3 regions of the Paenibacillus sp. FSL H7-0942 genome follow, and region 1 is predicted to be linked to each of the others. Evidence: a T-box and tRNA genes for the amino acid it is inferred to sense, from the RefSeq annotation. Region 1 holds a T-box; the other regions hold tRNA genes.
What was found. A T-box is a leader RNA that pairs with one kind of tRNA and senses whether it is charged. The one in region 1 lies ahead of tyrS (tyrosine--tRNA ligase), so its partner is inferred to be a tRNA-Tyr.

Region 1 (10,135 bases):
CTGCTGTACCCGATCTGTTTGCCCAGCTTCCTCAAAGTATTCGGATTATTGTTAGCGATGGTATTATCACAGGAAGTTTGTCAGCGATCCTGCTTAATGTCTTCTTTAACCTTGCTTTGAAAAAAGAGAACTTGCCAATACAGCCTGTACAGGCTCAAGAAGCACACACGTAATCCTTGTAATAACAGACGTGTCATCTAGTAGTAAGTAAGTGGAATAGATCCAAGACGGTTTTCTGGGAAGTGGAGTGAAAGGGAATGACCCCACTTGTCAAAGAAACCTCTTGGATTTTTTTGTGCTTACGATTCATGAGGAATGCAAAAGACATGCAAATATGCTAAAGTTTCATCAAGAACATTTTAGATGTTCGTTTAAGTCAACAACCTCTTGAATTGAATTTCCATGCGACTACATAAATGAGCATTGGTTCACAAGGCTACAATATAACCAAGGGATATCCCTGGTGCAGAAAAGGAGTTGTGATCACCATGCAACAAGAAACGTTGAACAAAGGGTGGAACTTGGAGAATAGTTATGCGCAGTTACCGCAACCCTTTTTTACAAGTCAGGGCGCAGTGCCTGTTGAATCACCAAAGCTGATCATTTTCAATAGATTGCTTGCATCCAGCTTGGGACTGGATGTGGAGTCTCTTGACAGTGATGAAGGAGCGCAAATTTTTGCAGGTAATTCGATCCCTGAAGGAGCCGAGCCTTTGGCTCAGGCCTATGCAGGGCATCAATTTGGCAATTTTAACATGCTTGGAGATGGACGTGCTTTGCTGCTGGGTGAACAGATTACGCCACAGGGCGAGCGAGTGGATATCCAGCTCAAAGGATCAGGAAGAACACCGTACTCTCGTGGAGGAGATGGACGTGCTGCTGTTGGGCCCATGTTACGAGAGTATATTATTAGTGAAGCGATGTATGCACTGGGTATTCCAACGACACGCAGTCTGGCTGTGGTGTCTACAGGAGAAAACATTATCCGCGAAACAGAGCGGCCGGGTGCCATTTTAACCCGGGTGGCTTCCAGTCACATCCGGGTAGCAACCTTCCAGTATGCAGCCAGATGGGGGTCTATCGACGATCTTCGGGCATTGGCTGATTATACGTTGCATCGACATTTTCCTGAGGTTGCTAAAGCTGAGAATCGCTATCTTCTGCTCCTTCAGGAAGTGATTAAGCGGCAGGCGGCTCTCATTGCCCAGTGGCAGCGTGTTGGTTTCATTCATGGCGTGATGAACACAGATAACATGGCCATTAGTGGTGAGACCATCGATTATGGTCCATGCGCCTTTATGGATGCTTATAATCCTTCAACCGTATTCAGCTCCATTGACAGGCAAGGTCGCTATGCTTATGGTAATCAACCGTATATTGCCGGGTGGAATTTGGCTCGCTTTGCTGAGACGCTTCTGCCGTTGTTGCATGAAGATGAAGAACAGGCCGTGCAACTCGCTCAGGATGCCATCGCACAATTTTCTGAATTGTACCATCATCATTGGCTCAAGGGAATGCGTGCCAAACTGGGTTTGTTGGATGAAGAGGCTGAAGATGAAGCGTTGATCAAGGAGCTTCTTGAACTTATGGAGAAGCATAGTGCAGATTACACCAATACGTTCCTGGCATTGACCTTTGATACATTGGAAGGGACAGCTTTGTTTGGCACGCCAGAATTTGCTGAATGGCATGAGCGGTGGCAAGCAAGATTGGACAGACAGCAAGGGGAGAAGGAAGTCTCTGGGCAGTTGATGCGAACAAACAATCCAGCTGTCATTCCTCGCAATCATCGGGTTGAAGAAGCGCTTGAGCGAGCAGAGAATCATGGAGATCTTAGCGTGATGGAGAAGCTTTTGGCAGTTCTTTCAGATCCGTTTGCACACTCACCTGAACAGGCTGAATATGCCGAACTACCTGCACAATGTAATACTTCGTATCAGACTTTTTGTGGGACCTGATTGAACAGTAGGAATAAATATAAAGAGGCTGCCTTGGGCAGCTTTTTCATTTTTCATTCTGTCATCGACGTTACTTTATAGAGGCAGGTGCATTCATGTCCAACATGTTAAGCAAACAACAATTGGCAGACTTCCTTTTACAGCTTTTAGAGCGTACATCTTTCCCTAGGGAACAGATGCAGAACTATGTTAACCGCTTGTTTGAGAGCTTTAAATGGGATGGGGTGCCCTATGTAGAGAGTGGAGAAGATGCGTATATCGTTCGAATATACGAACGTGGTCTCGTCTCATTAGAAAAACGGGTGAAACAGCCGGATGAAGTCATCTATTGGTTGCTGGAAGATATTATTTTCACCGCGACGCATGTAGGGTTGTTGGAAAGACATGGCGTGGATAATAAAGAAACGCATTTGAACTACACAAATGAAGTGATGAAGGAACTGAACAGGGGTGTTCAGGAAGCTTTCCAGCAGATCGGTGATCCGTATTTACATTGGTATCAGACGAGTAAACGTCAGGAGTTAGAGGGCATGACATAAAAAAAGTGAGGTGTGTTACATGAGCGAGCATGATATTAATGATGTATGGTATGACTATGCTGTGTTATTTGTCGAAAAAAAGAATGAATCTGAACAGGGCTGGGCATCGTTGACTTCGAACGAGCAGGACATTGCTGCTTTATGGCTATTAGAGGCGGATGTCTTTAATGGCGGTTTTATACAGTTTTTCTGCAACTGGGGGGAAGAGGTATACCGTTACGCGTTGCGGGCATTACATATCATTGGTGCGACTCAAGTCGTGGAGATTATAACGTCAGCATACGGCTGTATTGAGCATCTGAAAGAGGATGAAAGGCTTACCGAACTGTGGGATATTCCTAAATTCCTGACAAAGGAACAAGAGCAGCACTTAGATGCGCTGGATCAGCAGTTTTGGAACAATGAGGATCAGATCGCGGAGAAAGCCTATGGTTATTATCACGGAAAATTGAACATGATGATCATATAATCTGGTTTCAACTATGCAACCGTTGTTCTGTTCAAAGATTAATACTTGGTCTTGCAATGACTGAAACGTTCGGCTATACTTGCTATAAATTGAATACATGAATCACGTTGATAGAGCGCAGTAGCGGCTTTGTCCCTGTTACAGAAAGTCAGGGGTTGATGGAACCTGATACATACAAGGGCTGCGAATTACACTCTGGAGTACTTGGGTAATGCCAAGCGGATGGGCAAACGATATATTGCCAAAAGTGGTATGGATAACGTGTTAAGGTCACGTGTTATCCATGCAATTTGGGTGGTACCACGGTTATGATAATCGTCCCTGTGTCTTAATGAAGACAAGGAGGCGATTTTTTTGTGTCCAAAAAAGCCGTTCCAGCGTGTAATTTCGTAATTTAACGTTGATCATGACTGAATCTTGAGGATAGAAAAGGGGTTATACACATGATGAATATTATTGATGAACTACAGTGGCGTGACGCCATTAACCAGCAGACGGATGCAGAGGGACTGCGTGAGTTGACTGAAACCAAATCAATCTCATTGTACTGCGGCGTTGACCCTACGGGGGATAGCATGCATATCGGACATCTCATTCCATTCATGATGCTGAAACGTTTTCAACTGGCAGGACACCGTCCAGTCATTCTGATTGGTGGAGCTACAGGAACGATTGGTGACCCAAGTGGTCGGCAGGCAGAACGTTCTTTGCAAACGATGGAGCAAGTGCAGGAGAATGTGGATGCACTGACAGCGCAGATGAAGAAATTGTTCGTAACAGACGGTGATAATCAGGTTCGCATGGTGAACAACTACGATTGGACACACAAAATCAATGTCATTGAATTCTTGCGTGACTACGGCAAAAACTTTAACCTCAACACAATGTTGGCTAAGGATGTCGTTGCGAGCAGACTGGAAGGCGGAATCTCGTTCACCGAGTTTTCCTACCAGATCCTTCAATCACTCGACTACCTGCACCTGTTCCAGAACGAAGATGTACAGCTTCAAATCGGCGGTTCGGATCAATGGGGGAATATCACGAGTGGTCTTGATCTGATTCGTAAAAAAGAAGGATCAGAAGCGAAGGCGTACGGTCTGACCATTCCACTCATGCTCAAATCCGACGGTACGAAATTCGGTAAAACAGCTGGCGGCGCAATCTGGCTTGACCCGAACAAAACAACACCATTTGAGTTCTACCAGTTCTGGGCGAATACAGATGACCGTGATGTGATCAAATACTTGAAATACTTTACCTTCCTGAGCAAAGAAGAAATTGAAGCTTTGGCTGAAAAGGTAGAGACAGAGCCGCACAGACGTGAAGCACAGAAAGCACTCGCGGAAGAAATGACAAAATTCGTTCACGGCGAAGAAATGCTAGAACAGGCTAAACGTATTACAGCGGCGCTGTTCAGTGGTGATATCCGTTCCCTGACAGCAGATGAAATCGAGCAGGGTTTCAAGGAAATGCCAACATTCGAAACGGACGGCGAAGCGAAAAATATCGTCGACTGGCTCGTAGATCTGGGGTTGGAGCCATCCAAACGCCAGGCCCGTGAGGATGTCACTAAAGGCGCTATCTCCATGAACGGTGAGAAAATCACGGAGCTTGAATTCACAGTGTCGGCAGAGCATGCCATCGGCGGTAAATTCATCATTATCCGTAAAGGTAAGAAGAACTACAGCCTGGTGAAGTTGAAGTAAACAAATAATAAGAAAAGGTCGTTTGATTGGGTATCTTAACTGTCAGCGGCCTTTTCTATGTTGATTAAACTTTGTTTAAAACAAAATAAAATTGGGGGAGCTTATTATATTACTTATTTTCGCGATCATTTTTCTTTTATGTGTGATAGCAGCATTTATATTAACAATTGTATATTATAAAAAGAATATTATAAATAAAACAAACAAAATCCACTTAATAATTACAGGAAAGTTAAAAATTAATAATGAAAATAAGGTTGATAAAACTCAAATAAAAAAGTTTAGAAATGAGTTAATGCTGATTATGCTTAATTCTCTAATCATTGATAAATGGAGTAAACTGTTTATACATTTATTTATTCTAGTTTTCTCATTTACAATGATATTAGTTTCAATGGATTTTACTCCCAATAATATTGTAGAAAAACAATTTATAGGAATATTGGTGATCGTAGTATTTATAGGAATAGGGATCTTTATCGAAAGGCGTATTGGGAGATTTTATAATCAAGGTTTTTATTTTTTAAAGGTGCTTATCGTATTAAACTATCCACTGGTCACTTTCCAGAGTTATTTGGATAATATTAATATAATAGGGTTGTTTGTAACAGTAATAATTACTATTGGTTATACCTCTGCATTAATTAAAAATAGTATTGAGATTTTCAACTCTCTATTATTTCAATATTTTAATTTCATTGTGGTATTAATTTTATTAAATTTATTAATTATAGGTTTATGTTTCGGGTTGTATTATTTAAATTATAATGAAGTTTTTCAGTTCTATAGTGAATATGAAGTTAAAAAAATAAACGATGGTGGTCTTAAATACATCTCTTATGTTATATATGTAGGCATCTCTCCATTTTTTTCATTTCCTGGTCAAATTAATCTCAACCATGAAATAATACATTTCGTTCCACTCATAGAATACTTATTGGGTTATTTATTTAATCTTTCAATAGTAGCTTTCTTTATTTCATATTCAATCTCTAAGTATTTTGAGAGACGAAATTCAAATATGAGTGATATTACTCCCAAAAAGTTAGAGAATAACAGCATTAGCTTAGAACAAAATTAGTAATAAGAAGTTTGAAAGTAGTTACGATTTCGTTAAAGACGGCTAAACAGAATGTCAGGTATGAAAAAAAAGTCTGAATGCAATGTCGCATGACATTTGCATTCAGACTTTTTGGGCAAAATAAAAACCTATCTTATTGATTAACGATCGCTGTGATTTCTTCATCCAGATCAAGTCGCACATTCTCACGGTACGCCCGGATGTTGTATTCACTGTGCAGGTAACGAAGAATCGCTTCAATCATATTGGACTCCACCAGATATTGACTACGGCCTTGAATCCAAACTTCAGCGGAATAACCTGTATCTTCTTCCCAGCTCAGTTCTACATTCACATCGGTTGGACGTACACCCTTACGTTCTGCCATATGAATACAGATTGCATTCACAATTTCATCCATGCTCAGAACCATAGAGATTAGTACCGTCCGTTTCTGTTACGGTCATCATCACGATCATTGCGACGGTCATAACGACCATCCGCTGCAGGTTTGCGACGATTGGAGATGGCTCTGAAGAGTGCCATAGCCAGCATAACAATCAACATAATTGCTGCAACGTTCACGAGCAATCCAAGGATGTTACCCAGAGCGCCCATGCCACCGAACAATCCGCCAAACATCATACCAGCAAGACCACCAAGCATCATGCCTTTCATGAATCCGCCGCCACCGCCGAAGAATCCGCCACGGTTCGTTGTAGCTGCTCCATTGCTGGAGTTGTTATTCGTATTCGATTTGCTTACATTGCTGTCGGATTTCTTAGGTGTATTGCTATAACTTTTCGTACCGGATTTGAATCCGCCACCACGTCTTGCATCCGCAGAATCCGGATTCGTTACTCCCACTGTTGCGAACAATAATGTAAAGGCCATAAATACCATCATTAGATGTTTAACTCCGAATTTTTTCTTCATTGTAAAGATCGTAACCCCCCGATTAATTTGTTTGAATCGCCCAAAAATGGGCCTTACTCATGTAATACGGTCAACTTGCAGGAACGTTTCAAATTTTATTAAATTTCTGAAACGCTAGGACTTGGGTCTTGAATTGCAGCTTGGCCATCAAGCAATTGGGTAACCCAATTACACCACTCCAGGCCTGTTTGTGCGTGCATTAACCCTTTTTGTACCAGGATGTAGCTTCCAAAATCTCGGTTGCCTACACGAAGATTATCCTGAGGTATACGTGACTTCAGATCCTCGAAATAACGTATGCGTTCCATAAACCAGCTTTTACGCTCGTTAAGAATGCGTCTCATGCTTCCGTCTTCCGCTATGCCAACACACAAAATACGCAAATTAAATTCATCGCGTGTAACAGGTGCGGTAACAGGAGTAATCATCCATTCCAAGAGCTTTTCAATGCCTTTTTCCGTAACTGCGTACATTTTCTTGTCCGGTTTGTCAGACTGTTGTACCCAGCGGGAGGCCAATAACTCATCGTTTTCCATCTTGGACAGGAGTGGATAGATCTGGCTGTGTTTCGCCTGCCAATGAGGCTGGATTTTCAGCATCAGATCATAGCCCGATGACTCCTCGCGGGTAAGCAGCCCGAGTAATCCGTAGGAAAGTATGTTCATGCACATGTCTCCTTAATATTAGGGCTAGGTCAGAGAGAACAATCGTTTTTACTTTCTTTGACCGCTTTCATAAAAAGTGTACACTGAAACTGTATGGTTTGACAACCTGACAGAACAACTGCCTTAATTTAGACAAAAAAAGTGCGAACCATAAGGTCCGCACTCCAAACCATTTAGAGAGATGCCTGTTGTCCATACCCCTCAGCGACAAGATCAAGCTCACCTGTGGCAGAATCGATAACCATGCCGTGGACGGGTACATTGGGAGGAAGTAAAGGATGCTTCTTGATCACTTCCACAGTATGTTTTACCCCTTCTTCGACGCTGTCAAACCCGCGCAACCATTTTTGCAAACGGATGCCAGAGTTCTCCAGGGTTGTCATGACTTCTTCCGATACGCCACGCTCAACCATATGTCCAATCATGGTCTCAGCGTGAAGGGAAGCCATACCACATTCCGTATGCCCCACTACCAGGACTTCATCTGCACCCAGTTCATAGATGGCGACAAGTACACTACGCATTACGCTTCCGAAAGGCTGAGAGATAATTGCGCCTGCGTTTTTGATGATTTTCACATCACCGTTTTTCAAGTTCATAGCCTTGGGCAGCAATTCCACCAGACGTGTATCCATACAAGTGATGATAACCATCTTTTTGGTTGGAAACTTGCCAGCCGTATACTTTTCGTATTCTTTAGTCTCGACAAATGATTTGTTGTAAGTCAAAATCTCTTGAATGTTGTTCATGTCCATTGCCTCCTGTTATCCAATACGACGAGCACGGCCACTTGCATATGATGCAGCTTGTCCTACACGCCTTTGCTTTAAATAGTATTTCACGGTCAGCAGATGGCATTACTCCAACCCTTTAGAGGTTGTTCAAAAAGTCCACTTTTGATTACAAATCATGCCTGAGGGCATCATCAGCATCGAAGTTGAACGCCATTTCTATCTTCGCGGTAATGAAATCCAGACTTTTTGAACACGTATCTTTAGGAGAATAATGCAATTTTCATCTGTTAAAAGTTGATTATACGCAATGCAAAAAGTATCATCAATAGGGTATAACATTTTTTTTGAAGAGGTGAACGATAACAATGGATAAACAAACACAGGAACATTTGGAATCCTTCCGTAATCTGGCTCGTAAAATTAAGAGCTATCATGAAGCCATTGGTTTGCTTCACTGGGATCTGCGCACAGGTGCGCCGAAAAAAGGCGTTCCGACTCGTTCGGAGACGCTGGGTATGTTGTCCACCGAAGCATTCAAGCTGCAAACCTCGGCTGACATGAAGACTTACCTGGATGCATTAACGACTCCAGCAGTATTGGAACAGCTCGAAGATATAGATCGTCGTCTGGTTGAAGATTGCAAGAAAGAATATGATCGCAGTCAATCCGTACCACCTGAGAAAGTACAAGCTTATACCGTGCTAACAGCCAAGTCGGAAACGGCATGGGAAGATGCCAAGCATAATAGTGATTTTGCAGGATTCTCACCTTATCTCACAGATATCGTTAAGCTCAAACAGGAGTTTATTGATTATTGGGGTGTGAAGGATACACGTTATGATACGCTGCTTGATATGTATGAACCAGATCTGACGGTTGAGAAAGTGGACGCTGTGTTCGCCCGCCTCAAAGCACGTTTGGTGCCTTTGCAAGAGAAGATTAATGCTTCAGAAAACAAGCCAAATACAGAGTTCCTGAATCAGTTGTTTGACACCAAACAGCAGGAAAAATTCAGTCTGTTCATCCTGGAACAAATGGGCTATGACTTTGAAGCTGGACGATTGGACGAGAGTGTTCATCCTTTTGCAACGGGTCTTAACCCGGGTGATGTGCGGATCACAACACATTATCTGCAAGATGATGTAGCAAGCGCAATCTTCAGTTCACTGCATGAGGGCGGACATGCCCTGTACGAGCAAAATATTGATGACAGTCTGGCGGGTACCCTTCTTGCCGAAGGAACGTCCATGGGGATTCATGAGTCCCAGTCCCGTCTTTGGGAAAACATGATTGGTCGCAGCCTGCCATTCTGGACACGTTATTACAAAGATTTGCAGCAGCATTTCCCGCAACTGAGCGAGGTTGAACTGGAAGATTTCTATCGTGCAATCAACCGGGTGGAGAGTTCACTCATTCGGATCGAAGCGGATGAACTGACCTATAACCTGCATATTATTATCCGATATGAGATCGAGAAAATGTTATTCAACGATGGTCTGGAAGTGAAAGACCTGCCAGAGACCTGGAATGCAAAATACAAGGAATACCTAGGTATTATGCCAACGAATGATGGAGACGGTGTTCTTCAGGATGTTCACTGGTCTGGTGGTGACTTTGGTTACTTTGCTTCGTATTCTCTGGGTAATATGTATGCAGCTCAAATTCTACATACATTGCGCAAGGAAATGCCGGAGTTTGATACCCTCATTGCCGAAGGTAATCTGATTCCAATTAAGGAATGGCTTACAGACAAGATCTACCGGTATGGTAGAAGTCGCGCACCTTCCGAATTAATTGTTGCCATAACGGGTGAAGAATTGAACCCGGATTATCTGGCTGATTACCTGGAAGCCAAATATGCCGAGATTTACAAGCTGTAGGTATCCCCGTAAATAACATACTGAATAACATTTCGAAGAGCTGAAGAGTCGGGCAACATTGCCCGGCTCTTTTTTGCATTTAAGTTCTTAACCTTTTGTTGGGCATCGGCATATCCATAATAGAGAGAAACTGCTGAAACCAGTGAAGGAGGGAAACAACATGAAATACACGCCATGGTTCGTCCGGG
Region 2 (10,135 bases), 1.7 Mb from region 1:
TTCGTATACGTGGATGATGTGTTGCGATAAGGTGCACGAGCTACGTCAGCCTCAGCTTCCAGTTGCATGATTTTCTCTTCCATGCGGTGGAATCCAAGTGATGCGCCGCCACTTTCGATCGAATGCAAGCTGTTGATGGAAGACATTTGTTTTTTAGCTTTTGCCATTTGTGCACGGGATACAAGTTCATTACGTTTGTTACGCATTTTGTAGAACTCATCTTTCATATCATGCAACTGTTGCAACAGATCTTTTGCTTGTGCTTCGGACTGTGCATGCAGTTCGCTGTACTCCGTAATTTTTTGATCAAAGTAGATTTTCTCTTCCAACAATTTGCGTGCCACTTCTTCCTGACCGTTAGACAGAGCAGCTTCTGCTTGGGACTCACGTTGTACCGAAGTACGCTCCGCTTCATCCAAACGTTGTTTCATGCGGCGCTCATTTGCCATTTGTTTAGCAACAGTTACCTCTGCCTCATGAATCTCAGCCTCCATATCACGCAAGTACTGGTTCAACATTACAATCGGGTCCTCTACTTTATCCAACATATCATTTACCGATGCTTTCGTCATATCCTTAATCCGTTTAAATACTCCCATTTTACTTTTCTCCCTTCTCGTAACGAGATAATTTTTGGCGAAGCTCTTCAACTTCTTTTTTCAGTGCTTTTTTCTCGATATCTTTCATCATGGAATCAAGTTCACTTTCTTGCGGTGCTCCTGCTCCGTAGGCGTTGTTGTCATAAGAACGGGGACCAGATTGAGGTCTGCCGTTGAATCCAGGGCCGGGACCGAAGTTACCAGGACCTTGTTGGTTGTGATTATTTTGAAAAGGACCTCTTGGTGGCTGATGATCATAGTTGTCGTATCCTCTGCCAGGACCAGGGCCTTGGCCCGGACCGTAGCCATATGGATCATAAGGCGGATACGGTTCTTTTGGTACCACCAGTGCTGCAATAAAGTATATTAACAACGACGTGCCGCCAGTTACGAAGATACTGATAACAAAGATGATACGCAGCAGGGTGGAATCCATTCCGATGGTTTCGGAAATTCCGCCGCACAAGCCGGTTAACATCCGGTCACGCGTTGAGCGGTATAATTTGCTCATGTGCTTGCTCCTTTCGTTTACTTGTATCCTCTTACGTTGGAATCATAAGCATATGGATCAACGTGATTGGATTCCTTTGGTACCACCAATGCAGCGATGAAGTAGATCAACAATGATGTACCTCCCGTAGCGAAAATACTGATGAAGAAAATGATACGTAGCAGCGTGGTACTCAATCCGAGATTTTCAGAAATGCCACCGATCAAACCTGTTAGCCTTCGATTACGCGCCGAGCGGTATAATTTATTCATTGTGACTACTCCTTTCTGTCATTGTTCAATTTCTGTCTTAAGCGTTCCAGTTCCTTATCCAGCGTAGAGGATGACATGCTGCCAGTCACTCCTGAACCATCTTGATTCATCCGCCGGATATCGCGGAGACTTTGTGCTTCATATTCGAGATCAGAGACTTGATCATCCAGTCGGTTAAACATACGGGGTACATTCTGACCGTTGTGATTGCCTCTCTGGTTCATACGTTGCTGTAACTGAATCGTCTGCATACGAGCGTAGTAATATTGGCGTTTGCTGTATACATTCTGATATTCAACCTTCAGCTGGTCGATCTGTTCATCCAACTCCTGTAATGCCGCATAACTTTGTGCATACAATTCATTGTACTGTTCCATTTTTTCCTCGTGGAGGATTTTCTCCTGCAAGGCCAGCTTAGCGAGATGTTCTTCCCCTGCTTTCAGAGCCATGGAAGCCTGTTCTTCCCGTTTGTTCACCATACCTGCTGCCTGATCGGCTTGTTGTTTCATTTGTCTGGTATGGCTTGCATATTGATGACGAAGTTTCTCGGCTTCACCGATGTCTTGGCGGGTCGAGACCAGGAACTGATCAATCAGTTTGACTGGGTCCTGACTTTGCTCCAAATGTTCGTTCAGATTAGCTACGGTAATATCCCGCATTCGACGAAATACACTCATTATGTTCTGTCCCTCCTTTTCATAATCGTGAAAGCTTAGTACCGACCACGACGACTGCGGTTATTGCTTAGCATTGAGATACCAAAGATGATTAACCCGATCGCGATGATCGGTCCGATCAACCATGCCAGTTTACCCATCAGTGAGATGATACCGATGATGAGAACAATCCAGCCAAGCATCACATTCCCTCGTTTAACTCCGTAGTATCCCAGTGCAATCATCAGGACCGGAATCAGATAACCCATTAAGTGTCCAAGAAGTGGAGTTAACTTTCCGAAGAGGAGTAGTGCACCCAGCGCAATCAATACAATCGCCCAGCCATTTCCCTTATTCAATCTCATAATTGTTGTTCACCGCCCTTTCCATTCGTTCCTTTTAATGTGTTGAGTCATTTGTTCGTTTGTTTCTTGTTTTTTGTTTCCGTGTTTCTTGTTTAACCTTATGTCCTTATTCTAGGGGATTCCGCGACTTTTCAAAACAGACCGTGGACGGTTTTTCATCCTAGACTCAGGTCGGGGATCTAGTTGGACCTTTGACTGTCCCTATATAAGACCAACGTTCCACCTAAGCTGAATAGCACTCCAGATACCTTCTATTCCCCGTATTCAGGCTACCCTTTAGCAGATATCGACCTGTAGAGAGAATGTTGTCCATGTCTCTATTTACGTTCACACTGCAATTTCGTTTCTCATGATTCCGTATTGGATAGTCAGTCCAAGCCATTTCTCTAGCCTTTTCTGCAAAATCATCTATCAGCAATCCCTTATCTCTACTTCTATACACTTTTGTTAAATTACTTATTTATCCAAATAAACAAAATTTAGATTGTTCTATATGTAAGCGTTTACTAAAATAGAAAGTGTTACTATTTCTAATGTCAGGGGTGGAACTGAAACTGTGCGACCAATCAGCTATCTCCATAAAATGATCATCTTCGGAATCCTGTTAAGCACCCTGCCCATTTTGTTAACGGGAATTGCCGCATTTATCTATTCATCAAACCAAACTGAGCTGCATCGTACGCAGGCCAACAGACAGTTGCTGGAACAAATGCAATCCAACGTAGAGCACAAACTTGCTACAGTCAGTTATATGCTTGATCAGGCCGTTCGCTCTCCAGTAACCCTCCGCTCCCTGTCTGCTTCTTCTTCACTAGAGGGGAAAGGGCCTTTGCTTGCCGACAAGCTACAGAGCGAATTTCAGAATATGAGGTCATGGGAACCTTTGCTGGATATTACTCTGGTGAATCAATCTCAGAATTGGCTTATTGATCATGCCGGATTATATCGTAATACGGATTTTCCACTGGCTCTTCCCATGAAGGAATTGATATCGGATACGTTAACCTCTGGATGGCAGCTCTCCCCTTCATCGGTGTTCAGTAATGACGAGCGCTCACCCGGTACAGGCTGTATTTATCATATTGCCCTTGCGAGATCTATTCCGAATCTGAATACGTCATCCGACGCTGCATTGATTGCCGGAATTCCTGCATGTTCTTTGCAAAATACACTAGGAGAAGCCTCCATAGGCAATGCTGCCTCTGGACTGATCATTTTGAATCGGGAACAACGTATCTTGGTGCATCCCGATCCTGTATACATTGGACAACCGTTGTCTGCCATTGGATTACAGGATCGGGATACGGAAGCCAACATAACCAAACTATCACCCATCACATTTTCAACAGGCTTTGAAAAACGGGAAGCTAAGATCGCCGATACACATTATTCCCTGACGTATAGCCCTTCTACCTTAAAGGGATGGACTTATGTGCTAATCTCACCTACCAATATTCTGACACAAGAATATATCGATATCGGATTACACACCTTGTATATCAGTATCTGCTTACTTTTACTTTCATTATTACTCGCCTGGCTCGGCTCCAAGCGAATGCATGTCCCGATTCGTAAACTTTTAACCCAACTTGGTGACAACCACCTGTCCAAAGAAGGAAACACGGTAGCTCAGCAATCACCACCATTTTCTGATGAGTTCGAACAGATCAGAGCAGGGGTCTCACAATTATCTGCCTCTCACTCCCAATTAGAGAACACACTTAATGTGCATCTATTGCAGATTCGCAATCATTTTATGATGAATCTGTTCCAGGGTAAGATCCCTGTTCATACTCTTCATGACGCCCTGAATGAATATGGCTACACGCATCAGGTTCGGGAATGGCAACAAATTGCTGTTATTACACTACAGGCCGATCTTGTTAATCATACAAAATATAGAGCTAGTGATCGTGATCTCTTATTATTCGCTATTCAAAATATATTGGAGGAAACGGTTGTGCATAACCAACAATTGCTTCCCATTGTGCTGGAACATACGGTAGTCACGGTGATTGGGACCGTTGAACAGGATCAGTTTATTTTTTCACAGCAGCTATATGTATTAACAGACCAGTTACAACAACAGATGGATAAGATTCTAGCTCTTCAAGTCAGTATAGGATTCAGCCAGTCGCACAGCTCTCTACATCACATCCCTCAAGCTTACACAGAAGCCTTGGAAGCACTGAGGCATCGGATGAAGCTGGGAACAGGCATTATTTTTCAATATGAGAACATAGATCATTACACTCCCACTTGGTCCATGACCTACCCGGAATCATTGGAATATTCGTTGATCCAAGCTATTCAAAGTGCGGATGAAGTTCAGGCCTCTGCTCTTCTGAAACAACTGCTTGAAGTAATCTTTGGTATGGAGGTTACACCCGAGGAGTATGAGGTGGCTCTTACGAGGCTGCTCACGCATATTTTGCAAATGACTCAGGAATCCGGCATACGACTCGGACAGATCTCCCAAGGTCGTGGCTCGATGTTTCATGAACTTCATAGTTTGCAGTACGCTGCTGAAGTTGAGGATTGGTTTAAATATCAAGTCATCTTGCCCGTCATTCAGGTTTTTAAAGCGAGACAATATGCCCAGTATCAGCATATATCTGAGAAAATGATTGCCATGATTCATCAAGATTATGATAAGGATCTGACGCTTGAGGAATGTGCCTTGAAGCTTCACTACAATGCCAACTACTTAAGTAGTGTTTTCCGCAAAGAGACAGGCTGTGCATTTAGTGAATATCTGACCAAGTACCGATTTAACATCGCTAAAAAATGGCTGGACGAAAGTGATCTAACCGTTAAAGATATCGCAGCACGACTTCGGTACAATAATCCGCAAAACTTTATCCGATCATTCCGTAAATGGGAAGGGATCACCCCCGGCCAGTATCGGGAGCGTAAGCAAAAAGCAGAAGTATCGAACAAAAATTAGACAAGGAGCACGATTGTAAGTCGTACTCCTTCAGCCAGCTCAAATACCTATCCATATGGCTCCCGAACAGGGCCAGGGCTCGGACCTGTGACAATTCAATTAACCGTCGAGTACTCTACCAACTGAACTATCAGGGAATATGCTTCAGAGATCATTCTCTGAAAACGAGGTCTGTGTTTTGTTTTTTCGTTGTCTCGATTTTTGAATTAAGGTTGGCTTTAGCCCATGCGCATTCTCATGAAGCAGCTTAACATCTTCAAGTAACCGAGGATTTTGTTCAATTAATTATTCGCTTCAAAAAAAGAGGGAGCACATATCTGCTCCCTTCACTTACAATTTCACTTCTATAATCTTAACTTCATATGTTTCAAACGTTCATCTTTTGGCACAGCGTTGTGATGCTTCCTAGTGCCATCTTAGACGTTAGACTACATTGTCTCAGTCTCAATTCCTGATTATCAGTACACGTGCCACGCTTATGCGATTTATCGCTTATCCTTAGTGCGAACTGTTTTCATATTGGGCTGTTCAAGTTGAATTAGAATTTTACCAAATCTTCCTCCACGTGAGAAGGTCACAGTACTATCCTTGTACGTATCGCTAATGTAATCCTCAGCCAATCTGAGGGAATCTTCATCCGATGGTAACTCATACGTATTAAGCCATTCTGGCAGCTTCTCGATAATCTCTTCCACCGGTACTTCAAATGAGTTAACTTCTCTCGTAATGATCATCGTATAAGAATAACCCTTCAAATACAGCAACTGTTGGATATACCCCATATCATCGACCTTGTGTGAAGAAGTTACACCCAGTACATCCTTAAGTTCATCCATTAGTGTGTGTTCCTTCTGTCCCGCCATAGTACTTATATACACATACTTCCGGGCACAATTGATCGCCTGCTCAATCGTTTCCCAATCCGACATCGCTGGACACATGGATGCAAATGCAAAGTCATATTTCTTCTCCCAGCCTTTATCCTGAATAGAGATTTCCTCATATCGTTCGTTTACGATTTCGATTTTGGATTCCAGAGCTGGAGGTATCGTCTCTTTCATAAGGGAGACAAGCAACTCAGAAGGCTCAACTGCCGTCACACTTGCCCCCTTTTCCGCAAAAGGAATGGTAAATATGCCTGAGGCTGCTCCAATGTCCAAAATGGATAACCCTGCAAATTCCACACCCTGGTTTTCAATCCAGCCCATAATGCGTTCAGAACGCTGCTTTCCTTCTTCGGTGAACGACTGTGCATGATAATCCCTGGCCCATCGCTCAAAAGCTTCTTCTATATTAAAGGGGGCGCTTTTCTTCTTATATTTTGAACTTCTCGGACGATTCTTCCATGCCTCTTCCCATACAGAAAGATCAAATAACAGATCGGTATCCGATACATTTTTTCCATTAGTCACTCTACTTCACTCCTCCATATTAAAGACTTTACTTATCTACAATATACTCAATATAATCATACGTCAATCTTTATTAACGTCCATCTTCTCTTACTCTAGATTTTCTTACTGCACATAAATCGTTTCATATAAAATAAAAATAGCCCTACACATTGCATAAGCAACATGTAGGGCTATTCAATATACCGGCGAGAGGACTCGAACCTCCACGGTTTCCCACTCGATTTTGAGTCGAGCGCGTCTGCCATTCCGCCACGCCGGCATATGCTGGAGGCGCCACCCAGATTCGAACTGGGGATAAAGCTTTTGCAGAGCTGTGCCTTACCACTTGGCTATGGCGCCATATTTTGGAGCGGACGACGGGAATCGAACCCGCGACCCTCGCCTTGGCAAGGCGATGCTCTACCGCTGAGCCACGTCCGCATAATGGCTGGGGATATAGGATTTGAACCTATGCATGACGGAGTCAAAGTCCGTTGCCTTACCGCTTGGCTAATCCCCAATAAAAAATGAAAAAACAAAGGGGCGATCGAGGGGAATTGAACCCCCGAATGCCGGATCCACAAACCGGTGCGTTAACCACTTCGCCACGACCGCCATAAAAGGTTAATTTCTAAAAATTTAATTGGCAGGGGCAGCAGGAATTGAACCCACACCAACGGTTTTGGAGACCGTTGTTCTACCTTTAAACTATGCCCCTAAAAACTGGTGGAGGATGATGGATTCGAACCACCGAACCCGTACGGGAGCAGATTTACAGTCTGATGCGTTTGGCCACTTCGCTAATCCTCCAGGATTAAATGGTGCCGGCGAGAGGACTTGAACCCCCAACCTACTGATTACAAGTCAGTTGCTCTACCAGTTGAGCTACACCGGCTTATTAAATTATTTTAAAAATGGTGGCTCGGGACGGAATCGAACCGCCGACACGAGGATTTTCAGTCCTCTGCTCTACCGACTGAGCTACCGAGCCATAATAAAGTCTAATCTTAATTCCTTACACTTTATATAGGGCATCAGTGCCATACAGCAGATGTAGTGAACAGTTTGCCTCATGTAAAGATTAAATGGCGGAACCGACGGGATTCGAACCCGCGATCTCCTGCGTGACAGGCAGGCATGTTAGGCCAACTACACCACGGTTCCAGATCACTTTCTCAAAGGAAAGTATAATTGCGGGGGCAGGATTTGAACCTGCGGCCTTCGGGTTATGAGCCCGACGAGCTACCGGGCTGCTCCACCCCGCGTCGTTATAAAGTTTATATGGTGGAGGCTGAGGGGATCGAACCCCCGACCCTCTGCTTGTAAGGCAGATGCTCTCCCAGCTGAGCTAAGCCTCCATAATATGACCCGTAGGGGATTCGAACCCCTGTTACCTCCGTGAAAGGGAGGTGTCTTAACCCCTTGACCAACGGGCCCTAATGGCTCCCCGAACAGGGCTCGAACCTGTGACAACTCGATTAACAGTCGAGTGCTCTACCAACTGAGCTATCAGGGAATATATGCATTTGCACTGCAAATGCAATTCATCGTACAACATCAACATGCAGAGCCTGTTTTCTATGTATGATGAAAGAGTTCGCTTGGCGGCGTCCTACTCTCCCAGGACCCTGCGGTCCAAGTACCATCGGCGCTAGAGGGCTTAACGGTCGTGTTCGGGATGGGTACGTGTGGAACCCCTCCGCCATCGCCACCAAACGCATAGCATAGCTTACATTCAGAGATCGTTCTCTGAAAACTAGATTCGAAACGAAACATGCGAATTACAACTTGCTATTGGATAAGCCCTCGACCGATTAGTACTGGTCAGCTCCATGCATTGCTGCACTTCCACCCCCAGCCTATCTACCTCGTCGTCTTCAAGGGGTCTTACATACTGGGAAATCTCATCTTGAGGGGGGCTTCACGCTTAGATGCTTTCAGCGTTTATCCCGTCCGTACATAGCTACCCAGCGGTGCTCCTGGCGGAACAACTGGTACACCAGCGGTACGTCCATCCCGGTCCTCTCGTACTAAGGACAGCTCCTCTCAAATTTCCTACGCCCACGACAGATAGGGACCGAACTGTCTCACGACGTTCTGAACCCAGCTCGCGTACCGCTTTAATGGGCGAACAGCCCAACCCTTGGGACCTACTTCAGCCCCAGGATGCGATGAGCCGACATCGAGGTGCCAAACCTCCCCGTCGATGTGGACTCTTGGGGGAGATAAGCCTGTTATCCCCAGGGTAGCTTTTATCCGTTGAGCGATGGCCCTTCCATGCGGTACCACCGGATCACTAAGCCCGACTTTCGTCCCTGCTCGACTTGTAGGTCTCGCAGTCAAGCTCCCTTATGCCTTTGCACTCTTCGAATGATTTCCAACCATTCTGAGGGAACCTTTGGGCGCCTCCGTTACTCTTTAGGAGGCGACCGCCCCAGTCAAACTGCCCACCTGACACTGTCCCCGCACCGGATTACGGTACCAGGTTAGAACCTAGATACGATCAGGGTGGTATCCCAACGTTGCCTCCACACAAGCTGGCGCTCATGCTTCAAAGGCTCCCACCTATCCTGTACAGATCGTACCCAAATTCAATATCAAGCTGCAGTAAAGCTCCATGGGGTCTTTCCGTCTTGTCGCGGGTAACCTGCATCTTCACAGGTATTAAAATTTCACCGGATCTCTCGTTGAGACAGCGCCCAAGTCGTTACGCCATTCGTGCGGGTCAGAATTTACCTGACAAGGAATTTCGCTACCTTAGGACCGTTATAGTTACGGCCGCCGTTTACTGGGGCTTCGGTTCACAGCTTCGGATTGCTCCTAACCACTCCCCTTAACCTTCCAGCACCGGGCAGGCGTCAGCCCGTATACTTCGCCTTACGGCTTCGCACAGACCTGTGTTTTTGCTAAACAGTCGCTTGGGCCTTTTCACTGCGGCCCCCTCGTGCTATTCACACTACCGGGGCACCCCTTCTCCCGAAGTTACGGGGTCATTTTGCCGAGTTCCTTAACGAGAGTTCTTCCGCGCGCCTTAGAATACTCTTCTCGCCTACCTGTGTCGGTTTGCGGTACGGGCACCATCACCTGGCTAGAGGCTTTTCTTGGCAGTGTGAGATCATGACCTTCGCTACTACAATTTTCGCTCCCCATCACAGCTCAGCCTTACAATGTGCGGATTTGCCTACACATCAGCCTTACTGCTTAGACGGACATCCATCAGTCCGCGTCACTACCCTACTGCGTCCCCCCATTGCTCATAACGGCTTACGGTGGTACAGGAATTTCGACCTGTTGTCCTTCGACTACGCCTTTCGGCCTCGCCTTAGGTCCCGACTTACCCTGAGCGGACGAGCCTTCCTCAGGAACCCTTAGGCTTTCGGCGGATCAGATTCTCACTGATCTTTTCGTTACT
Region 3 (10,135 bases), 3.2 Mb from region 1:
TGCTGAAAGAGGGGAAATGTGTTGGGATACAGGATGTACAGGTTGTGGCCGTTAGTCTGTTTGACACGTTGATGCATAGCTGGAACCGACTTCATCCTATGTTAGCGCCGCCGCTGGCGATGAGTGATTTTTTGCGTGAAATTCAATCGAAATATGCTTTGCATGATCTGGTAAACTGGATGGATCGTATTATCTGCGACTGGCTGGAACAGATACGTAAGGAGATGGGCGAGAAGAAAAGCAATAAACTTATCGAGCAGGTGAAACAGTATGTAGAGCTTCATTACGCCGAAGAGATTAGTTTTGAAGCGATCGCCAAGGGGCTGTTCGTACATCCGAAGTATCTGAGTCAACTGTTCAAAAGGGTGACCGGTGAGAATTTCGTGAGTTATTTGAACGGGTACCGGATTCAGAGGGCGTTGGAACTGTTGCAGTCGGGACATTACATGGTATATGAGGTGAGCGAGATGACGGGGTTCCGTAATGCAACGTATTTTAGCCAGGTGTTCAAAATGCTTACGGGCAAGAGTCCGTCTGAGGTGGGGTAGAGCGTTACAGGTACAGTGATTAAACAAAGTGGAAGAGGTACGGTTCTTATGATGATCGATCAGCAGGAATATTACATTAAAGGCTTGTCTTACTCCATTAGATCGGCAGAGGAAAAGGATGCTGAGACCTTGTCTTCACTACGTGTACAAATCGATGGGAAACCGAGAACATGGATCGTGAAGAGGGCGAGGCGTATATCGACGCAGCCGGGTTTAGGCGGATCATCCATTTGGACACTGAGAAGTCACGGAATCTGTTCCTTGTTGCTGTAGTAGCGGGTGAGATTGTGGGATACTCCCGATGTGAAGGTACAGAGTTGAAGCGCTTTTGCCATAAGGTTGAGTTCGGCGTGTGTGTAGCCCGAGAGTTCTGGGGACATGGGATTGGCAAGAACTTGCTGGAGAAGTCGATAGAATGGGCAGACCAGACTGGTGTAGAGAAGATGACGTTGAACGTGCTGGCATCCAACGATAAGGCAATCGAGCTATATCAAAAGAGAGGCTTCGAGATCGAAGGCATTTTGAAAAAGGATCGGCGACACACGGATGGACAGTATCACGACACGATAGTGATGGGCAGGTTCAGAGACTAATAGTATAAAAAGTGAAAAACACAAACTATATAAGCCCACAGCTTATGGAGTTTAATTATTAGATTTGATACCGACATAACAGATAGCAGCGTTATTGAGTAGAGGCATTATGTTTCTTAATTTATAGAACGATTGTAATGATGTTGAATGAGTCTGTTCACAACCTATATTGAGATAGATTAGACCGGTGAGTGTATATAGGGTATAGTAAGAGGATATTGCCATTGGAAAAAGAGATTATGAAGAGACTGAATCGATAATATAATCAGTTTCAGATGGGATATTTTACAAGTGGTAATTGTATTGTGTATATGATATATTCTATTTCCGGCCAAAAAAACACAAAAAACAAAGTGCCGCAGGCAAAACAAATAAGCTTCGAAAGAAACTTAAAAAAAGAGCTTGCTAAGTTGGTTCGGAAGTGTTATGATATAAAAGTTGCTGAGGAGAACAACGCTCGGTAACGAAAATAAGTTTGATCTTTGAAAACTGAACAACGAGTGAGTAAACATTCTGCTTGCAGAATGAACGCGAAAGTTTGAGACAAGCCTTGGCTTGGATCGGCTGGAGCACAAATGAGATTTTTAATCTCGTCAGATTCAAAATGAGCTTATCGCTCTTTTCAATACTTTATTGGAGAGTTTGATCCTGGCTCAGGACGAACGCTGGCGGCATGCCTAATACATGCAAGTCGAGCGGACTTGAAGAGAAGCTTGCTTCTCTGATGGTTAGCGGCGGACGGGTGAGTAACACGTAGGCAACCTGCCCTCAAGTTTGGGACAACTACCGGAAACGGTAGCTAATACCGAATAATTGTTTTCTTCGCCTGAAGGAAACTGGAAAGACGGAGCAATCTGTCACTTGGGGATGGGCCTGCGGCGCATTAGCTAGTTGGTGAGGTAACGGCTCACCAAGGCGACGATGCGTAGCCGACCTGAGAGGGTGATCGGCCACACTGGGACTGAGACACGGCCCAGACTCCTACGGGAGGCAGCAGTAGGGAATCTTCCGCAATGGGCGAAAGCCTGACGGAGCAATGCCGCGTGAGTGATGAAGGTTTTCGGATCGTAAAGCTCTGTTGCCAGGGAAGAACGCTTGGGAGAGTAACTGCTCTCAAGGTGACGGTACCTGAGAAGAAAGCCCCGGCTAACTACGTGCCAGCAGCCGCGGTAATACGTAGGGGGCAAGCGTTGTCCGGAATTATTGGGCGTAAAGCGCGCGCAGGCGGTCATTTAAGTCTGGTGTTTAATCCCGGGGCTCAACCCCGGATCGCACTGGAAACTGGGTGACTTGAGTGCAGAAGAGGAGAGTGGAATTCCACGTGTAGCGGTGAAATGCGTAGATATGTGGAGGAACACCAGTGGCGAAGGCGACTCTCTGGGCTGTAACTGACGCTGAGGCGCGAAAGCGTGGGGAGCAAACAGGATTAGATACCCTGGTAGTCCACGCCGTAAACGATGAGTGCTAGGTGTTAGGGGTTTCGATACCCTTGGTGCCGAAGTTAACACATTAAGCACTCCGCCTGGGGAGTACGGTCGCAAGACTGAAACTCAAAGGAATTGACGGGGACCCGCACAAGCAGTGGAGTATGTGGTTTAATTCGAAGCAACGCGAAGAACCTTACCAGGTCTTGACATCCCTCTGATCGATGCAGAGATGTATCTTTCCTTCGGGACAGAGGAGACAGGTGGTGCATGGTTGTCGTCAGCTCGTGTCGTGAGATGTTGGGTTAAGTCCCGCAACGAGCGCAACCCTTATATTTAGTTGCCAGCATTTCGGATGGGCACTCTAGATAGACTGCCGGTGACAAACCGGAGGAAGGTGGGGATGACGTCAAATCATCATGCCCCTTATGACCTGGGCTACACACGTACTACAATGGCCGGTACAACGGGCTGCGAAATCGCGAGATGGAGCCAATCCCAACAAAGCCGGTCTCAGTTCGGATTGCAGGCTGCAACTCGCCTGCATGAAGTCGGAATTGCTAGTAATCGCGGATCAGCATGCCGCGGTGAATACGTTCCCGGGTCTTGTACACACCGCCCGTCACACCACGAGAGTTTATAACACCCGAAGTCGGTGGGGTAACCGCAAGGAGCCAGCCGCCGAAGGTGGGATAGATGATTGGGGTGAAGTCGTAACAAGGTAGCCGTATCGGAAGGTGCGGCTGGATCACCTCCTTTCTATGGAGAATCGTTTCCTGCAACGGAAACATTCAAATACGCAGCTTAGCTGCAAAACACTCACTCGTTGTTCGGTTTTGAGAGCTCAAACTCTCAAAACAGCTTGCTTTTGCATGGAGCTTGTTCTTTGAAAACTAGATATCGAAACGAAACAAACGCGAATTAGAACATTCCTTTAAGCTGATCTTGTGTAAACAAGTGAAGTGTTTTTATAAGGTAGATTGCACGTACGATGGTATCGAATGGGAGCGACTTTTGGCTTTGCGCAAGCAAAACAAGGGAAGCGAGCAGTCGAAACCGGAGCACGAGGTTAAGCTACTAAGAGCACACGGAGGATGCCTAGGCGCTAGGAGCCGATGAAGGACGTGGCGAACAACGAAACTGCCTCGGGGAGCTGTAAGCAAGCTTTGATCCGGGGGTGTCCGAATGGGGAAACCCAGCTGGGGTAATTTCCAGTTACTCACAACTGAATACATAGGTTGTGTAGAGGCATACCAGGGGAACTGAAACATCTAAGTACCCTGAGGAAGAGAAAACAATAGTGATTCCGTCAGTAGCGGCGAGCGAACGCGGAGAAGCCCAAACCAGAGAGCTTGCTCTTTGGGGTTGTGGGACGTCTCACATGGAGTTACAAAGGAACCGGTTAAGCGAAGAGGTCTGGAAAGGCCCGCCAAAGAAGGTAAAAGCCCTGTAGTTGAAAGTCTGTTCCCTCCGAGACGGATCCCGAGTAGTGCGGGGCACGTGAAACCCCGTATGAATCCGGCAGGACCATCTGCCAAGGCTAAATACTTCCTAGCGACCGATAGTGAAGCAGTACCGTGAGGGAAAGGTGAAAAGCACCCCGGAAGGGGAGTGAAATAGAACCTGAAACCGTGTGCTTACAAAAAGTCAGAGCCCGTTTTAGGGGTGATGGCGTGCCTTTTGTAGAATGAACCGGCGAGTTACGTTCCCGTGCAAGGTTAAGGTGAAGAGCCGGAGCCGCAGCGAAAGCGAGTCTGAATAGGGCGATGTAGTACGTGGACGTAGACCCGAAACCGGGTGATCTACCCCTGTCCAGGGTGAAGGTGCGGTAACACGCACTGGAGGCCCGAACCCACGCATGTTGAAAAATGCGGGGATGAGGTGGGGGTAGCGGAGAAATTCCAATCGAACTCGGAGATAGCTGGTTCTCCCCGAAATAGCTTTAGGGCTAGCCTCGGAAAACAGAGTCGTGGAGGTAGAGCACTGATTGGGTGCGGGGCCCGCAAGGGTTACCAAGCTCAGTCAAACTCCGAATGCCATAGACTTACTTCCGGGAGTCAGACAGTGAGTGCTAAGATCCATTGTCAAAAGGGAAACAGCCCAGACCATCAGCTAAGGTCCCCAAGTGTGTGTTAAGTGGGAAAGGATGTGGAGTTGCACAGACAACCAGGATGTTGGCTTAGAAGCAGCCACCATTGAAAGAGTGCGTAATAGCTCACTGGTCGAGTGACTCTGCGCCGAAAATGTAACGGGGCTAAACACACCACCGAAGCTATGGCTTGATGCTTTGCATCAGGGGTAGGGGAGCGTTGTATAAGGGTTGAAGGTGTACCGTAAGGAGCGCTGGACATTATACAAGTGAGAATGCCGGTATGAGTAACGAAAAGATCAGTGAGAATCTGATCCGCCGAAAGCCTAAGGGTTCCTGAGGAAGGCTCGTCCGCTCAGGGTAAGTCGGGACCTAAGGCGAGGCCGAAAGGCGTAGTCGAAGGACAACAGGTCGAAATTCCTGTACCACCGTAAGCCGTTATGAGCAATGGGGGGACGCAGTAGGGTAGTGACGCGGACTGATGGATGTCCGTCTAAGCAGTAAGGCTGATGTGTAGGCAAATCCGCACATTGTAAGGCTGAGCTGTGATGGGGAGCGAAAATTATAGTAGCGAAGGTCATGATCTCACACTGCCAAGAAAAGCCTCTAGCCAGGTGATGGTGCCCGTACCGCAAACCGACACAGGTAGGCGAGAAGAGTATTCTAAGGCGCGCGGAAGAACTCTCGTTAAGGAACTCGGCAAAATGACCCCGTAACTTCGGGAGAAGGGGTGCCCCGGTAGTGTGAATAGCACGAGGGGGCCGCAGTGAAAAGGCCCAAGCGACTGTTTAGCAAAAACACAGGTCTGTGCGAAGCCGTAAGGCGAAGTATACGGGCTGACGCCTGCCCGGTGCTGGAAGGTTAAGGGGAGTGGTTAGGAGCAATCCGAAGCTGTGAACCGAAGCCCCAGTAAACGGCGGCCGTAACTATAACGGTCCTAAGGTAGCGAAATTCCTTGTCAGGTAAATTCTGACCCGCACGAATGGCGTAACGACTTGGGCGCTGTCTCAACGAGAGATCCGGTGAAATTTTAATACCTGTGAAGATGCAGGTTACCCGCGACAAGACGGAAAGACCCCATGGAGCTTTACTGCAGCTTGATATTGAATTTGGGTACGATCTGTACAGGATAGGTGGGAGCCTTTGAAACGTGAGCGCCAGCTTGCGTGGAGGCAACGTTGGGATACCACCCTGATCGTATCTAGGTTCTAACCTGGTACCGTAATCCGGTGCGGGGACAGTGTCAGGTGGGCAGTTTGACTGGGGCGGTCGCCTCCTAAAGAGTAACGGAGGCGCCCAAAGGTTCCCTCAGAATGGTTGGAAATCATTCGAAGAGTGCAAAGGCATAAGGGAGCTTGACTGCGAGACCTACAAGTCGAGCAGGGACGAAAGTCGGGCTTAGTGATCCGGTGGTACCGCATGGAAGGGCCATCGCTCAACGGATAAAAGCTACCCTGGGGATAACAGGCTTATCTCCCCCAAGAGTCCACATCGACGGGGAGGTTTGGCACCTCGATGTCGGCTCATCGCATCCTGGGGCTGAAGTAGGTCCCAAGGGTTGGGCTGTTCGCCCATTAAAGCGGTACGCGAGCTGGGTTCAGAACGTCGTGAGACAGTTCGGTCCCTATCTGTCGTGGGCGTAGGAAATTTGAGAGGAGCTGTCCTTAGTACGAGAGGACCGGGATGGACGTACCGCTGGTGTACCAGTTGTTCCGCCAGGAGCACCGCTGGGTAGCTATGTACGGACGGGATAAACGCTGAAAGCATCTAAGCGTGAAGCCCCCCTCAAGATGAGATTTCCCAGTATGTAAGACCCCTTGAAGACGACGAGGTAGATAGGCTGGGGGTGGAAGTGCAGCAATGCATGGAGCTGACCAGTACTAATCGGTCGAGGGCTTATCCAATAGCAAGTTGTAATTCGCATGTTTCGTTTCGAATCTAGTTTTCAGAGAACGATCTCTGAATGTAAGCTATGCTATGCGTTTGGTGGCGATGGCGGAGGGGTTCCACACGTACCCATCCCGAACACGACCGTTAAGCCCTCTAGCGCCGATGGTACTTGGACCGCAGGGTCCTGGGAGAGTAGGACGCCGCCAAGCGAAACCCCATTGGGGTATTTTTTTTCGAAAATTGATAAGGGCCCTTAGCTCAGTTGGTTAGAGCGCACCTCTGATAAGGGTGAGGCCGGTGGTTCGAGTCCACCAGGGCCCATAGCAAGACCACAACAATGAAATACACCAGAGTATGGGGCCATAGCTCAGCTGGGAGAGCGCCTGCCTTGCAAGCAGGAGGTCAGCGGTTCGATCCCGCTTGGCTCCACCATTCCCTGATAGCTCAGTTGGTAGAGCACTCGACTGTTAATCGAGTTGTCACAGGTTCGAGCCCTGTTCGGGGAGCCAGTAAGGCCCGTTGGTCAAGGGGTTAAGACACCTCCCTTTCACGGAGGTAACAGGGGTTCGAATCCCCTACGGGTCATAATATGGAGGCTTAGCTCAGCTGGGAGAGCATCTGCCTTACAAGCAGAGGGTCGGGGGTTCGATCCCCTCAGCCTCCACCATATAACTTTATAACGACGCGGGGTGGAGCAGCCCGGTAGCTCGTCGGGCTCATAACCCGAAGGCCGCAGGTTCAAATCCTGCCCCCGCAATTATACTTTCCTTGAGAAAGTGATCTGGAACCGTGGTGTAGTTGGCCTAACATGCCTGCCTGTCACGCAGGAGATCGCGGGTTCGAATCCCGTCGGTTCCGCCATTTTTTTAATGTAGTAAGGCTCGGTAGCTCAGTCGGTAGAGCAGAGGACTGAAAATCCTCGTGTCGGCGGTTCGATTCCGTCCCGAGCCACCATTTATAACACCATGTAATACGCCGGTGTAGCTCAACTGGTAGAGCAACTGACTTGTAATCAGTAGGTTGGGGGTTCAAGTCCTCTCGCCGGCACCATGTAATCCTGGAGGATTAGCGAAGCGGCCAAACGCATCAGACTGTAAATCTGCTCCCGTACGGGTTCGGTGGTTCGAATCCATCATCCTCCACCAGTTTTTCTATGAGTCATTAGCTCAGTTGGTAGAGCACCTGACTTTTAATCAGGGTGTCGAAGGTTCGAGCCCTTCATGACTCACCATTATATGCGCGTGTGGCGGAATTGGCAGACGCACTAGACTTAGGATCTAGCGTCTTTGACGTGGGGGTTCAAGTCCCTCCACGCGCATCCTTTATTTGCGGAAGTGGCTCAGCGGTAGAGCATCGCCTTGCCAAGGCGAGGGTCGCGGGTTCGATTCCCGTCTTCCGCTCCAATATTTTGCGCCCTTAGCTCAGCTGGATAGAGCGTTTGACTACGAATCAAAAGGCCGGGAGTTCGAATCTCTCAGGGCGCGCCATTATAACTTCATATTTTGCCGGCGTGGCGGAATGGCAGACGCGCTCGACTCAAAATCGAGTGGGAAACCGTGGAGGTTCGAGTCCTCTCGCCGGTATAGATAACGGGATGTAGCTCAGCTTGGTAGAGCACCTGGTTTGGGACCAGGGGGTCGCATGTTCAAATCGTGTCATCCCGATTGTTGTTATGCGGGTGTAGTTCAATGGTAGAACTTTAGCCTTCCAAGCTAATAGCGTGGGTTCGATTCCCATCACCCGCTTATATATTAAAAAAGAAAGAGACGGTGAGTACCGTCTCTTTCTTTTTTTTGCATTCACAGGCATATTGACCATGATTGTATACAAAGACCAGGGATTATTTGGCTGAATATCATGTACCAGCATGTATCCCATCCTCACGATATATTCCCCTCTCTTTTAAGTCTGTCCTTAGTCATTGTGGAAGTGTTCAAATAGAGAAGGTCTAACACATGTTCGAACACAAGAATATTTTTTCTTTACCACAATTTATAAAAACGCTTACAAAAATAGCTTGCGTAAATCATTAACCTGTAATACTATATCAATTAAGCGCTTAACCTTTAGGGGTAAGGCGCTTAAACTTAACGTAGATTAAGCGCTTAACCCGTAAAGGAAAGGACGGCGATCAAACTCATGAAAACAATTCGATTAACGATGGCCCAGGCACTGCTTCGATACTTGGATCAGCAATATATCTCGGTTGACGGGGTGGAAACCAAGTTTGTGAAGGGAATCATCGGTATTTTTGGACATGGCAATGTAACAGGCATTGGAGAAGCGCTGGAGCGCAGTCCGGGAAGCCTGACGTATATGCAAGGCAAGAACGAACAAGGCATGGTGCATACGGCAGCGGCTTATGCCAAGCAGAAGAACCGTAGACAGATCTATGCATGTACAACATCCATTGGACCTGGTGCTTTGAATATGATTACGGCGGCAGCTACTGCAACGGTGAACCGAATTCCGGTTTTATTGCTTCCTGGAGACAACTTTGCTACACGGGAACCGGACCCGGTACTTCAGCAGTTGGAAGTGAGCAGTGATTATACAATCTCAGCCACTGATCCATTCAAAGCGGTCAGCAAGTACTGGGATCGCATTGTTCGTCCCGAACAGTTGATGATTGCTGTTACACAGGCCATGCGTGTGCTAACCGATCCAGCAGAGACGGGAGCAGTAACGCTCGCACTGCCGCAGGATGTGCAGGCAGAGGCATACGATTATCCAGAATCGTTCTTTGCCCGCAAAGTACATTATCTGGATCGTCGTCCCCCGGTACAGGCAGCCATTGAGCGGGCAACGGAGCAGATTGCCCGAGGCAGAAAACCGCTGCTCGTTGCAGGCGGCGGTGTGTTGTACTCTGAGGCGTCCGTTCAACTCTTGGAGTGCGCCGAGGCATTTGGTATTCCGATCGCCGAGACGCAGGCGGGCAAGAGCGCAGTTTCTTGGGACCACCCACTAAATGTGGGGGCCATCGGGGTTACGGGCTCTCTGGCAGCCAATAGGCTGGCGAGAGAAGCAGACGTTGTGATCGGCGTCGGTACGCGGTTCTCGGATTTTACGACGGCGTCCCGCTCTGCTTTTCAGCATCCAGAAGCTTCATTCATCAACATCAACCTGAACGGCATGGATGCCGCCAAGTTAGGCGGAGAAGCCATTCTGGCAGATGCACGCGAAGGATTGCAGGCTTTGCAAAAGGAATTGCAGGAAAGACAATACCGAAGTGCATATGGTGCATCCGAAATCGCTGATCTCCGCGCTGAGTGGAATGCAGAAGTGGATCGGCTGTATGCAGCTCAACATGAAGCAGGGCTGGCACAGACTACAGCAGTTGGCATCGTTAACCGGACCATTGATCCATCCTCCGTCATAGTGTGTGCGGCAGGCAGTCTGCCGGGTGATCTACATCGTCTGTGGCGTGCGTCTGAACCAAAGACATACCACATGGAGTATGGATTCTCCTGTATGGGGTACGAGGTAAGTGGAGCGTTCGGAGCAGCACTTGCCGAGCCGGATCGTGAAGTGTACGCCATGGTAGGGGATGGCAGTTATCTGATGCTGCATTCGGAGTTTGTGACCAGTTTG

Region 2: it has a tRNA-Tyr gene. The T-box ahead of tyrS (tyrosine--tRNA ligase) is inferred to sense a tRNA for this amino acid. The anticodon was not compared.
Region 3: it has a tRNA-Tyr gene. The T-box ahead of tyrS (tyrosine--tRNA ligase) is inferred to sense a tRNA for this amino acid. The anticodon was not compared.

The regions. Positions count from the first base shown of each region.
Region 1 covers NZ_CP150279.1:4,089,237-4,099,371, reverse strand. The annotation lists gene MHI48_RS18215 (nucleobase:cation symporter-2 family protein) at 1-173, shown strand, start outside; gene MHI48_RS18210 (protein adenylyltransferase SelO) at 489-1,958, shown strand; gene MHI48_RS18205 (Imm63 family immunity protein) at 2,054-2,497, shown strand; gene MHI48_RS18200 (DUF4375 domain-containing protein) at 2,517-2,966, shown strand; T-box leader at 3,065-3,292, shown strand; gene tyrS (tyrosine--tRNA ligase) at 3,413-4,672, shown strand; gene MHI48_RS18190 (hypothetical protein) at 4,815-5,753, shown strand; gene MHI48_RS18185 (YxcD family protein) at 5,887-6,165, opposite strand; gene MHI48_RS18180 (hypothetical protein) at 6,171-6,668, opposite strand; gene MHI48_RS18175 (PadR family transcriptional regulator) at 6,767-7,333, opposite strand; gene MHI48_RS18170 (carbonic anhydrase) at 7,507-8,082, opposite strand; gene MHI48_RS18165 (carboxypeptidase M32) at 8,433-9,947, shown strand; gene MHI48_RS18160 (ABC transporter substrate-binding protein) at 10,108-10,135, shown strand, end outside.
Region 2 covers NZ_CP150279.1:5,798,629-5,808,763, forward strand. The annotation lists gene MHI48_RS25565 (PspA/IM30 family protein) at 1-599, opposite strand, end outside; gene MHI48_RS25570 (PspC domain-containing protein) at 601-1,110, opposite strand; gene MHI48_RS25575 (PspC domain-containing protein) at 1,128-1,361, opposite strand; gene MHI48_RS25580 (PspA/IM30 family protein) at 1,367-2,038, opposite strand; gene MHI48_RS25585 (LiaF transmembrane domain-containing protein) at 2,074-2,382, opposite strand; gene MHI48_RS25590 (helix-turn-helix domain-containing protein) at 2,939-5,329, shown strand; tRNA gene MHI48_RS25595 (tRNA-Asn) at 5,386-5,466, opposite strand; gene MHI48_RS25600 (bifunctional 2-polyprenyl-6-hydroxyphenol methylase/3-demethylubiquinol 3-O-methyltransferase UbiG) at 5,815-6,741, opposite strand; tRNA gene MHI48_RS25605 (tRNA-Leu) at 6,925-7,003, opposite strand; tRNA gene MHI48_RS25610 (tRNA-Cys) at 7,010-7,083, opposite strand; tRNA gene MHI48_RS25615 (tRNA-Gly) at 7,090-7,164, opposite strand; tRNA gene MHI48_RS25620 (tRNA-Gln) at 7,169-7,243, opposite strand; tRNA gene MHI48_RS25625 (tRNA-His) at 7,266-7,338, opposite strand; tRNA gene MHI48_RS25630 (tRNA-Trp) at 7,368-7,441, opposite strand; tRNA gene MHI48_RS25635 (tRNA-Tyr) at 7,448-7,533, opposite strand; tRNA gene MHI48_RS25640 (tRNA-Thr) at 7,543-7,618, opposite strand; tRNA gene MHI48_RS25645 (tRNA-Phe) at 7,639-7,714, opposite strand; tRNA gene MHI48_RS25650 (tRNA-Asp) at 7,810-7,887, opposite strand; tRNA gene MHI48_RS25655 (tRNA-Met) at 7,915-7,988, opposite strand; tRNA gene MHI48_RS25660 (tRNA-Val) at 8,006-8,081, opposite strand; tRNA gene MHI48_RS25665 (tRNA-Glu) at 8,088-8,159, opposite strand; tRNA gene MHI48_RS25670 (tRNA-Asn) at 8,164-8,239, opposite strand; rRNA gene rrf (5S ribosomal RNA) at 8,323-8,439, opposite strand; rRNA gene MHI48_RS25680 (23S ribosomal RNA) at 8,518-10,135, opposite strand, start outside.
Region 3 covers NZ_CP150279.1:312,321-322,455, forward strand. The annotation lists gene MHI48_RS01375 (response regulator) at 1-548, shown strand, start outside; partial or broken gene MHI48_RS01380 (GNAT family N-acetyltransferase) at 597-1,141, shown strand; rRNA gene MHI48_RS01385 (16S ribosomal RNA) at 1,772-3,324, shown strand; rRNA gene MHI48_RS01390 (23S ribosomal RNA) at 3,633-6,558, shown strand; rRNA gene rrf (5S ribosomal RNA) at 6,637-6,753, shown strand; tRNA gene MHI48_RS01400 (tRNA-Ile) at 6,792-6,865, shown strand; tRNA gene MHI48_RS01405 (tRNA-Ala) at 6,901-6,976, shown strand; tRNA gene MHI48_RS01410 (tRNA-Asn) at 6,978-7,053, shown strand; tRNA gene MHI48_RS01415 (tRNA-Glu) at 7,058-7,129, shown strand; tRNA gene MHI48_RS01420 (tRNA-Val) at 7,136-7,211, shown strand; tRNA gene MHI48_RS01425 (tRNA-Met) at 7,228-7,301, shown strand; tRNA gene MHI48_RS01430 (tRNA-Asp) at 7,328-7,405, shown strand; tRNA gene MHI48_RS01435 (tRNA-Phe) at 7,423-7,498, shown strand; tRNA gene MHI48_RS01440 (tRNA-Thr) at 7,519-7,594, shown strand; tRNA gene MHI48_RS01445 (tRNA-Tyr) at 7,604-7,689, shown strand; tRNA gene MHI48_RS01450 (tRNA-Lys) at 7,700-7,775, shown strand; tRNA gene MHI48_RS01455 (tRNA-Leu) at 7,782-7,862, shown strand; tRNA gene MHI48_RS01460 (tRNA-Gly) at 7,873-7,947, shown strand; tRNA gene MHI48_RS01465 (tRNA-Arg) at 7,955-8,031, shown strand; tRNA gene MHI48_RS01470 (tRNA-Leu) at 8,049-8,127, shown strand; tRNA gene MHI48_RS01475 (tRNA-Pro) at 8,135-8,208, shown strand; tRNA gene MHI48_RS01480 (tRNA-Gly) at 8,219-8,289, shown strand; gene iolD (3D-(3,5/4)-trihydroxycyclohexane-1,2-dione acylhydrolase (decyclizing)) at 8,684-10,135, shown strand, end outside.